One region of the Pseudomonas sp. GW821-FHT05H12 genome, then DNA from elsewhere that is predicted to be linked to it. Evidence: riboswitches for the same ligand, from Rfam matches in the RefSeq annotation. Region 1 holds a riboswitch; each other region holds the start of a gene.
What was found. Region 1 has a riboswitch for cobalamin ahead of AC07SU_RS28270 (CbtB domain-containing protein). Riboswitches for the same ligand answer to the same signal wherever they lie in the genome.
Positions count from the first base shown of each region.

Region 2: linked by a shared signal. The riboswitch ahead of cobO (cob(I)yrinic acid a,c-diamide adenosyltransferase) and the one ahead of AC07SU_RS28270 (CbtB domain-containing protein) in region 1 are both predicted to bind cobalamin.
Region 3: linked by a shared signal. The riboswitch ahead of AC07SU_RS14970 (ABC transporter substrate-binding protein) and the one ahead of AC07SU_RS28270 (CbtB domain-containing protein) in region 1 are both predicted to bind cobalamin.

Region 1 covers NZ_JBWKRS010000049.1:1,546-4,813, reverse strand. Annotated here, with positions in the region: gene AC07SU_RS28285 (alpha/beta hydrolase) at 1-457, opposite strand, end outside; gene cobF (precorrin-6A synthase (deacetylating)) at 469-1,224, opposite strand; gene AC07SU_RS28275 (histidine phosphatase family protein) at 1,270-1,824, opposite strand; cobalamin riboswitch at 1,851-1,991, shown strand; gene AC07SU_RS28270 (CbtB domain-containing protein) at 2,024-2,236, shown strand; gene AC07SU_RS28265 (CbtA family protein) at 2,256-2,984, shown strand; gene AC07SU_RS28260 (DUF4865 family protein) at 2,986-3,268, opposite strand, start outside.
Region 2 covers NZ_JBWKRS010000016.1:33,166-36,433, forward strand. Annotated here, with positions in the region: gene AC07SU_RS15850 (cobyrinic acid a,c-diamide synthase CobB) at 1-1,339, opposite strand, end outside; gene cobO (cob(I)yrinic acid a,c-diamide adenosyltransferase) at 1,336-1,947, opposite strand; cobalamin riboswitch at 2,027-2,284, opposite strand; gene AC07SU_RS15860 (PQQ-dependent sugar dehydrogenase) at 2,384-3,268, shown strand, end outside.
Region 3 covers NZ_JBWKRS010000014.1:166,282-169,549, reverse strand. Annotated here, with positions in the region: gene AC07SU_RS14975 (aldehyde dehydrogenase family protein) at 1-1,063, shown strand, start outside; cobalamin riboswitch at 1,214-1,407, shown strand; gene AC07SU_RS14970 (ABC transporter substrate-binding protein) at 1,523-2,533, shown strand; gene AC07SU_RS14965 (FecCD family ABC transporter permease) at 2,530-3,268, shown strand, end outside.

The DNA of each region.
Region 1 (3,268 bases):
CGCGCACCAGCTCCGGCTGACGCAACCCAACCTCGTAGGACATGATCGCGCCCTGGCTGAAGCCCACCAGAAATACCCGGTCGGGCCGGGTGTGGTACTTGGCGGTAGCTTTGGCCACAAAGTCTTCGATGAGCTTGGCGCTGCGCTGCAGGTCGGCCGTTTCGCCGTTGTACTCAGCGTCACCCTGGGTCTTGGCAAACCAGCGATAGCCGTGAGGGTCCACCGGCATGGGCGCCCGCGCCGACAGGTAGGTCCAGGTGGACGGCAGCGCATCCTTGATGCCAAACAGGTCTTCCTCGTTGCTGCCAAAACCGTGCAGGAAAATCACCAACGGCTGGTTGCGCGCATCGGTCTGGGTCTGTTCCAGGTACGCCAACGGCAGGTCGGTGTGCAGCGAATCGTCGGCATGAACAGCGCCAGCCACCAGGGTCAGCGCCAGGGCAAACAATTTGAGCATGGGACGTTACCTCAGGGTTTGCGCAACAAATAGGTGTCCATGATCCAGCCATTGGCCAGGCGCGCGGCCTTGCGCACCCGTTGAATGTCGTCCGCAACGTCGGCCACTTTACCGCTGATCAGGATCTCGTCCGGTGTGCCCAGGTAGGCACCCCAGTAAATATCCAGGTCCTGATCGGCCACGGTACGGTAGGAGTCTTCGGCGTCGAGCATCACCACCAGGGTGTCGGCATCGCTGGCCTGCCCTGCTGCCAACCGGCGCCCGGTGGTGATCTCGACAGACTTGCCAATACGGTTCAGCGGCACTTTGTGCTGCGCTGCCAGGGCCTGCACGCTGGTGATGCCAGGGATCACTTCGAATTCAAAGGTGCAACGGCCACTGGCCAGGATCGCCTGCAGGATCCGAATGGTGCTGTCGTACAGCGCTGGGTCGCCCCAGGCCAGGAATGCACCCACTTCGCCGTCAGACATTTCCTCGTTGATCATGCGCTCGAAGGTCTGCTGTTTGTCGCGGTTCAGGTCCTGCACGGCGGTGGTGTAGTCGATATCACCACGCACACGCTCGGGGCAGTCGGCCTCGACAAAGCGGTAGCCGGGCTCGGTGATGTAGGTCTCGCAGATCTCGCGGCGCAGGTCGATCAACTTGTCCTTGCTCTGGCCCTTGTCCATCAGGAAGAACACGTCGGTGCGGTTGAGCGCCTTCACGGCCTGCATCGTGATGTAGTCAGGGTTGCCGGCGCCAATGCCGATGATCAGGATGCGTTTCATGGGTTGCTCTCATTGCGGGGCGTGGATTTTGCCATGTTCGCGGGGTCAGGCGTGAGTTTCCAGGCGCAGGCGCCACACACGGTTGAAACGCAGCTCGGTGCAGGACAGCGGCTCGACGTCGACCCGGTAGAACATCGACAGCGGCAACTGCAGCACGTGCAACAGCGCGGCACGGATCACAAAGGGATGGGTAACGGCCACGACATGCCCCGGCTGGCTTTCCAGGGCTTTCATCCACTGCCCGACCCGCAGGCAGATCTGGTCCACCGACTCGCCACCGTGGGGCGCGCTGGCGCTGTCAGTGAGCCAGGCATTCAAGGCCTCGCCTTCCAATTGGTCGATGGCCTGGCCTTTCCAGTGGCCAAAATCACCGTCGCGCAAGGCGTCTTCCACCTGTGCGTTGTCTCCGAACAAGCTGGCTGTCTGCCGGGCCCTGGCTTCCGGCCCGCAGATCAGGCGGTGTTTTTTCGGGTAGCGACCGGCCAGGGATAACGCCTCACGCTGCCAGTCCAGCACAACGGGTTCGTCATCGGGAAACCGCCCCTGCTTTTGCGCCAGCGTGGCGGCATGGCAGATCAGGCTTAAACGGGTGGTCTGCATCACAAATTCACTCTGCTTCGGTGCGCAGTCAGCGTAGACTGGCGAAGTTGTTTCAACATGTTACAACGAACATGAAACAGGAAGCCGGTTCAATGCCGGCGCGGTCGCGCCACTGTATTCGGCCCCACAGCCGTAAGCCAGACCCTGTTTCAGCTCCCTATGCTTTCCATTTCGGGACGCGTCATCCCTGGAGGTTTTCATGGCTAACACCGCTGCAACCCACCCTGATGTCTATGTGCCAACGATTCCCCTGGGCGAAATCCTCCCCTGGGCAATCTTCGGCGGCCTGCTGTTGATGCTGGCGATCTACTTCGTTGGCGCCGAGCAAGGTGCCACGGCGGTTTTCAAAGGCATGTACGTGCACGAATTCGTCCACGACGGTCGCCACCTGCTGGGCTTTCCCTGCCATTAATCAATAAGAGAGACATGACATGACAGGGCAATTACTCGTTCGCGGGATGCTGGTGGGCCTGCTCGCCGGCGTATTGGCGTTCGGCTTCGCCAAGACTTTTGGCGAACCGCAAATCGACAAGGCCATCGCCTTCGAAGACCAGATGGCACAGATGCACGGCGATACGCCGGAAGAAGAACTGGTGAGCCGCGACGTGCAAAGCACCTTCGGCCTGTTCACCGGCGTGGTGGTGTACAGCGTTTCCCTGGGCGGGATTTTCTCCCTGGTGTTCGCCTACGCCCTGGGCCGCATCGGCAAGGTTGGTCCCCGTGGCCTGGCGGCGCTGCTGGCATTGGCGGCATTTGTAACGCTGATCCTGGTGCCCGGCCTGAAATACCCGGCCAACCCGCCATCGGTGGGCGACCCGGAGACCATCGCCCAACGCACCCAGCTGTTCTTCCTGATGTTGCTGGTGTCGGTCGCGGCCGCCGTGATCGCGACCAACGCCGCACGCAAGCTGATCGCCCGCCGTGGCGTGTGGGCCGGGGCAGTCCTGGGCGTGGCGCTGTACATCGTGATCGTGTCGGTGGCGGGCAGCCTGTTCCCGGTGATCAATGAAGTGCCGGAACAATTCTCGGCCGTGCTGCTGTGGAAATTCCGCGTCGCCTCGCTGGGCATCCAGCTGGTGCTGTGGACCACCCTGGGCCTGGTGTTCGGTGCGGTGGCCGAGCGCCTCTTGAGCCAGCCACGCGCACGCTTGAACTCCTGAACTAGATTCCGGGATGGGCCAGGTAGAACACCTGATAGCCCGTCCCGGGATGCGCCCCATCCAGTGCCTTGGCCGACAAGGTGATCCGCACCAGACGCCAAGCTTGCACATCCAGCGCCAGGAACACCGCAAAGGTGTCACGGCTGTCCGCCACCTGCAGGTTGCGCGCCTTCTCCTCAGCCAGTATCGCGGCCCGATCCGCCCCCGGCGCCAGTGGCCACTCTTCCCGATACAAACTCAACGCCGCCTGCGCCGGCCCACGTTGCACATCCAGCGGCAGCCAG
Region 2 (3,268 bases), on a different contig from region 1:
GGTACATTGTGGGAGCTGGCTTGCCTGCGATGGCGGCTTCCTGGTCTGGCGCAAACAAGGCGGCCACTGCCACGGGATTGGATGGAAAATAGAAATGTACGTAGGACGCGGTCATACGCCCCTGTCTGAAAACCGCCTCGGCACCACGCCCACCATTGGGGCTCAGGCCACGGGCAATCGGCTGCCACTCGGTGGTCGTGAGGGAGTGGTGATAGGTATGGCCGCGCAGCGTGCCTTCGGGCAGCTCGACATTCTGCAGGGCCAGGGCCGCGAGTTTCTTTTGCATCACGGCGTCGCCTTGCAGCAGGCCCACCAGTTCGGCGCGGGTACCCTCGACATCGGTCAGCGAGTCGAGCAGGTACAGCATGCCGCCGCACTCGGCGAGCAAGGGTTTGCCGGCAGCATGATGAGCGCGGATGGCGTCGAGCATCGGGGTGTTTTGCGACAGCGCCTGGTGGTGCAATTCCGGGTAGCCGCCCGGCAGGTAGAGGCTGTCGGCGTCTGGCAATTGGTGGTCATGGATCGGCGAGAAGAAGTGCAACTCGGCCCCCATCGCGCGTAGCAGGTCGAGACTGGCGCCGTAGGTAAAGGCGAAGGCTTCGTCGCGGGCCACAGCAATACGCACGCCTTCGAGCAGCGGCTCGGCCACGATCACTTCGGGTGCGGCAAAGGTTACCGGAGGTGGCAGTGCAACCTCACAACTGCTGCCCAAGGCCTGGGCGGCGGCGTCCAGGCGTACATCGAGGTCATTCAATTCGCTGGCTTGCACCAGCCCCAGGTGTCGGCTGGGCAGTTCGATGCCAGTTTCACGGGACAATGCGCCATACCAGCGCAGGCCTTCAGTCAGGCTGCCTTCCAGCAGTTGCGCGTGGCGCAAGGTGCCGACGCGGTTGGCCAGCACGCCGGCAAACGGCAGGTCCGGCTGATAACGCGCCAGGCCCAGGGCCAGGGCGCCGAAGGTCTGGGCCATGGCGGTGCCGTCGATCACGCCCAGTACCGGCACGCCGAAGTGCCGCGCCAGGTCGGCGCTGGAGGGGGTGCCGTCGAAAAGGCCCATCACGCCTTCGATGAGGATCAGGTCGGCTTCACCGGCCGCTTCCCACAACAGGCGGCGACTTTCCTGCTCGCCCACCATCCACATGTCCAGCTGATAAACCGGCGCACCACTGGCGCGCTCATGGATCATCGGGTCGAGGAAGTCCGGACCGCATTTGAACACACGCACCTTGCGCCCCAGGTTGCGGTGCAACCGGGCCAGCGCAGCGGTGACGGTGGTTTTGCCCTGGCCGGACGCCGGTGCGGCGATCAAGACGGCCGGGCAATGACGGGGCTGATTCAAAGTTCGACGCCCTTCTGTGCCTTGATACCGGCCTGGAACGCGTGCTTGAGCATGCCCATTTCGGTGACGGTGTCGCCCATTTCGATCAATTCGGGTTTGGCGCCACGGCCGGTGACGACCACGTGTTGCATCGGCGGGCGGGCTTGCAGGTCGCTGAGCACCTGGTCCAGGTCGAGGTAGCCGTGCTTGAGGGCGATATTCAGCTCATCCAGCAGCACCAGGCCGATGGCCGGGTCTTGCAGCAGTTCGCGGGACACCGCCCAAGCGGCTTCGGCGGCGGCGATGTCGCGCTGGCGGTCCTGGGTTTCCCAGGTGAAGCCTTCGCCCATGACGTGGAAACGCACTTGCTCGGGGAAGCGGCGGAAGAACAACTCTTCACCGGTGCTGTTACGCCCTTTGATGAACTGCACCACGCCGCACTGCATGCCGTGGCCCATGGCCCGGGCCAGCATGCCGAATGCGGAACTGCTCTTGCCTTTGCCGTTGCCGGTCAATACCAGCAGCAAACCACATTCATTGGGGGAGTTGGCGATGCGCTCGTCGATCACGGCTTTTTTGCGCAGCATGCGCGCCAGGTGGCGTTCGTCGCGGTCGGGGGAATCGGTCATGGCAGCTCTCCGTTGGGGCTGGACAAAAACGGCGGGCAGGAAAAAGACAATACAGATAGCCAAGCATCGCCCACCGTGATGCTGTTGGATGCTCCGGGCCGGTCTCCGGGCTCATGAGTGGCGCCCTGCCCTGATGAAAAGAGCGAGCTGGCCGACGTTGCGCCTTCCCATATCGCGCGCGATACAGTGGCAAAAGGCAGCGTCTTGACTCATTTACCGTTGCGGGGGCAGCGCCGGAATCGCGGCAGCACTGTGTACAAGTGCGCTCACTCACCGGCTTCCCTGTTTCACCCTGTCGACGCATGCGCCACAGAGCACCTGGAACAAGCCGCGAAGGTTAGTGGGTTGGGGGTGGAGCGTCAATTAAAGCTGGCCTCGCACTTGAACCATCGGACCGCCGCACTCCTCTACCCTTATAGGTATCAAGGAGAACACCATGCATAAAACCAGACTCGCCTTGCTGATCATGCTCGCAGGCACCCTCGCCGCCTGCGGTGAAAGCTCAACGTTGCAGGTGTCCGATGGCACCGGCCCTTCGCCCAAGTTGCCCGAACCGAACAAGACACTGATCCCGACCGTCAACATCGCCCCGGCGATCGGCTGGCCTGAGGGTGCAAAACCCACGGCGGCCGCTGGCACCCAGGTGGCCGCGTTCGCCGAAGGGCTGGACCACCCGCGCTGGCTGTATGTGCTGCCCAACGGCGATGTGCTGGCGGCCGAAACCAATGCACCGCCCAAACCGGATGACGCCAAAGGGATTCGCGGCTGGGTCATGGAGAAGGTCATGGGCCGCGCCGGCGCCGGTGTGCCGAGCCCGAACCGCATCACATTGCTGCGCGATGCCGACCACGACGGCGTTGCCGAGACGCGCACGGTGTTCCTGGAGAACCTGAACTCACCGTTCGGCATGACCCTGGTCGGCAACGATTTGTACGTGGCGGACTCGGACAAACTGCTGCGTTTCCCCTACCAGCCGGGCGAAACCACGATCAAGGAAGCCGGCACCAAAGTGGTCGACCTGCCAGGCGGCAGCATCAACCACCACTGGACCAAGAACGTAGTAGCGAGCAAAGACGGCAGCAAGCTGTATGTGAGCGTTGGCTCCAATAGCAACGTTGGCGAAAACGGCCTGGAAGCGGAAGAAGGTCGGGCGACGATCTGGGAAGTGGATCGCGCCTCGGGTCAGCACCGCATCTTCGCCTCCGGCCTGCGCAACCCGAATGGCATGGCGTGGGAGCCGCAGACGGGCAAGCTGTGGACGGCGGTGAATGAGCGCGACGAAATCGGCAGTGATCTGGTGCCGGACTACATCACGTCGGTC
Region 3 (3,268 bases), on a different contig from region 1:
GCCGGAACCGACCCTGGTGGACAACGGCAGCGCCCAGATCGAATACCGCCCGCTGGGCCCAATCCTCGCCGTGATGCCGTGGAACTTCCCGGTGTGGCAAGTGCTGCGCGGCGCCGTGCCGACCATGCTCGCCGGCAACACCTACGTGCTCAAGCACGCACCGAACGTGATGGGCAGCGCCTACCTGATCCAGCAGGCGTTCCATAAAGCCGGTTTTGCCGAAGGCCTGTTTGAAGTGATCAACGTGGGCAACGACGGCGTGTCCAGCGCCATCGCCGACCCACGCATTGCCGCCGTGACCCTCACCGGCAGCGTGCGTGCCGGCATCGCCATCGGCTCCCAGGCCGGGGCTGCGCTGAAAAAATGCGTGCTGGAACTGGGCGGCTCCGACCCGTTCATCGTGCTCAACGACGCCGACCTCGACGCCGCCGTGCAAGCGGCCCTGATCGGTCGCTTCCAGAACAGCGGCCAAGTCTGCGCCGCCGCCAAGCGCCTGATCATCGAAGCCGGCGTGGCCGAAGCCTTCACCGCAAAATTCGTTGAAGCCAGCCGTGCGCTGATGATGGGCGACCCGACCCTGGCCACCACTTATGTGGGCCCGATGGCACGCTTCGACCTGCGCGACGAACTGCACGGCCAGGTCCAGGCCACCCTGGAAGAAGGCGCCACCCTGCTGCTGGGCGGCAATAAAGTCGCAGGGACCGGCAACTACTACGAGCCAACCGTGCTGGCCGGCGTCACCGACCAGATGACCTCGTTCAAACAGGAACTGTTCGGCCCGGTGGCCTCAATCATCACCGCCCGCGACGCCGACCACGCCGTGGCCCTGGCCAACGACAGCGAATTCGGCCTCACCGCCAGCATCTTCACCACCGATGCGGCCAAGGCCCGCGACATCGCCAACCAGTTGGAAACCGGCGGGATCTTCGTCAACGCCTTCAGCGTGTCCGACCCTCGGGTGGCGTTTGGCGGCGTGAAAAAGAGCGGCTTTGGCCGTGAACTGTCGCACTTCGGCGTACGCGAATTCTGCAACGCCCAAACCGTGTGGCTGAACCGCAAATAACCCACTGACACCACCCGCATCCCCTGTAGGAGCTGGCTTGCCAGCGATGACGGCCGATCAGGCGATAGACATTTCGCCCCCGCCGACGCCATCGCCGGCAAGCCGGCTCCTACGGGGGATCGGGTTTTATCTCCCCCTTGGCAATACGATCGACTACCATACCGCGCCGGTTCCCAAACGGGACTAATAGGGAATCCGAAGCGCGGCCCCCCGCGTCAATCGGAACTGCCCCCGCAACTGTAGGTGCTGAGCCTGCTCCACACTGCCACTGAGCCTTGCTCGGGAAGGCCGGAGCGTGGCGACGACGCACGAGTCAGGAGACCTGCCGGCCAAGCGTTATCACGACCGGCGGGGTGTCCGGGAAGGACATCCTTGCCCTGCCCCCGGCAGCGTCCATGGCTGTATTTCCACGACCGTACCTCCCCCTGCTCACTGTACGGTTCAAACGGAGATTGCCCCATGCTGCCACGCGTTACCGCCCTGCTCACCGGCCTTGGCTTCTGCACCCTGGCCCAGGCCGCGCCCACCCATTACCCGCTGACGCTGGAAAACTGCGGCAGCACCCAGACCTTCCAGCAAGCCCCCGCCCGCAGCGTGACCATCGGCCAGGCCGCCACCGAAATGCTCTACGCCCTGGGCGTGGGCGACAAAGTGGTCGGCACTTCGCTGTGGTTCAACACTGTGTTGCCGCAGTTCAAGGCTCAGAACGACACCATCGAGCGCCTGGCGAACAACGAGCCGAGCTTTGAGTCGGTGATCGCCAAGCGCCCGCAACTGGTGGCCGCCGAGCTGGAATGGGTGGTCGGCCCCCAAGGCGTGGTCGGCACCCGCGAGCAATTCCAGGAACTGAAGATCCCCACCTACCTGCTGCCCTCCGACTGCGAAGGCAAGGACAACCTGGTGGGCGCCGACGGCACGCGGCTGGAGCCGTTCCGCATCGAGACTATCTATAAAAGTATCAGCCAACTGGCGCAGATCTTCGACGTGCAGGACCGCGGCCAACAGCTGAACGACGACCTCAAGGCGCGCCTGGCCAAGTCAGTCGCCACCGCCCAGGGCAAAGGCCTCAAGCAGGCCAGTGCGCTCGTGTGGTTCTCCAGCGCCGAGATGGCCAGCGACCCTTACGTGGCCGGCCACAAGGGTGTTCCGGAATTCATGTTGCAGACCCTTGGCCTGACCAACGTGGTGCAGTCCGATGAAGAGTGGCCCGCCGTCGGCTGGGAAACCATCGCCAAGGCCAACCCCACGTTCCTGGTAATCGCACGCATGGACCGCCGCCGCTACCCGGCTGACGACCATGAAAAGAAACTGGCTTTCCTGCGCAGCGACCCGGTGACCCGCAACATGGACGCGGTGAAAAACAACCGCATCATCATCCTCGACGCCCTCGCGCTGCAGGCCAGCCTCCGTACGTTCGACGGCCTTGAGCAACTGGCCACGGCCATCGACGGCTACGACCTGCCCCAATGACCCGTACCCTGCTCGCCCTGGCCCTGCTCCTGGCCGCCGTGCTCGCCGGCGTGGCCATCGGCGAAACCGCTATCTCGCCGCAAGTGGTGCTGCAAGTGCTCGCCAATAAACTGTGGGCGGCGGGCTACGTGCTCGACCCCATCGACGAAGGCGTGGTGTGGAACTACCGCCTCACCCGCGCCCTGGTGGCCGCCGCGTGCGGTGCAGGCCTGGCGACCTGCGGGGTGATTTTGCAGTCGCTGTTGCGCAACCCGTTGGCCGACCCGTACCTGCTCGGCATCAGCGCCGGCGCTTCGACCGGCGCGGTGTTGGTGGCGCTGATCGGCGTCGGTGGCGGGCTGGTGTCGTTGTCGGCGGGGGCATTCGTGGGGGCGATGGCGGCCTTTGCCCTGGTGATTCTGCTGGCACGCGCCAGCGGTTCGGCCAGTGGCACCGGCCAGATCATCCTCGCGGGCATTGCCGGCTCGCAGTTGTTCAACGCGCTCACGGCATTCCTTATCACCAAGTCGGCCAGCTCCGAACAAGCGCGCGGCATCCTGTTCTGGCTGCTGGGCAACCTCAGCGGCGTGCGCTGGCCGTCAGTGTGGCTGGCGGTGCCGGTGGCCGTGGCGGGCTTGGCGGTGTGTTTGTGGCACCGCCGTGCGCTGGATGCATTCACCTTCGGCACTGACTCGGCGGCGTCCCTGGGTATTCCGGTGCGGCGCGTGCAGTTTGTGCTGGTGGGCTGTGCCGCGC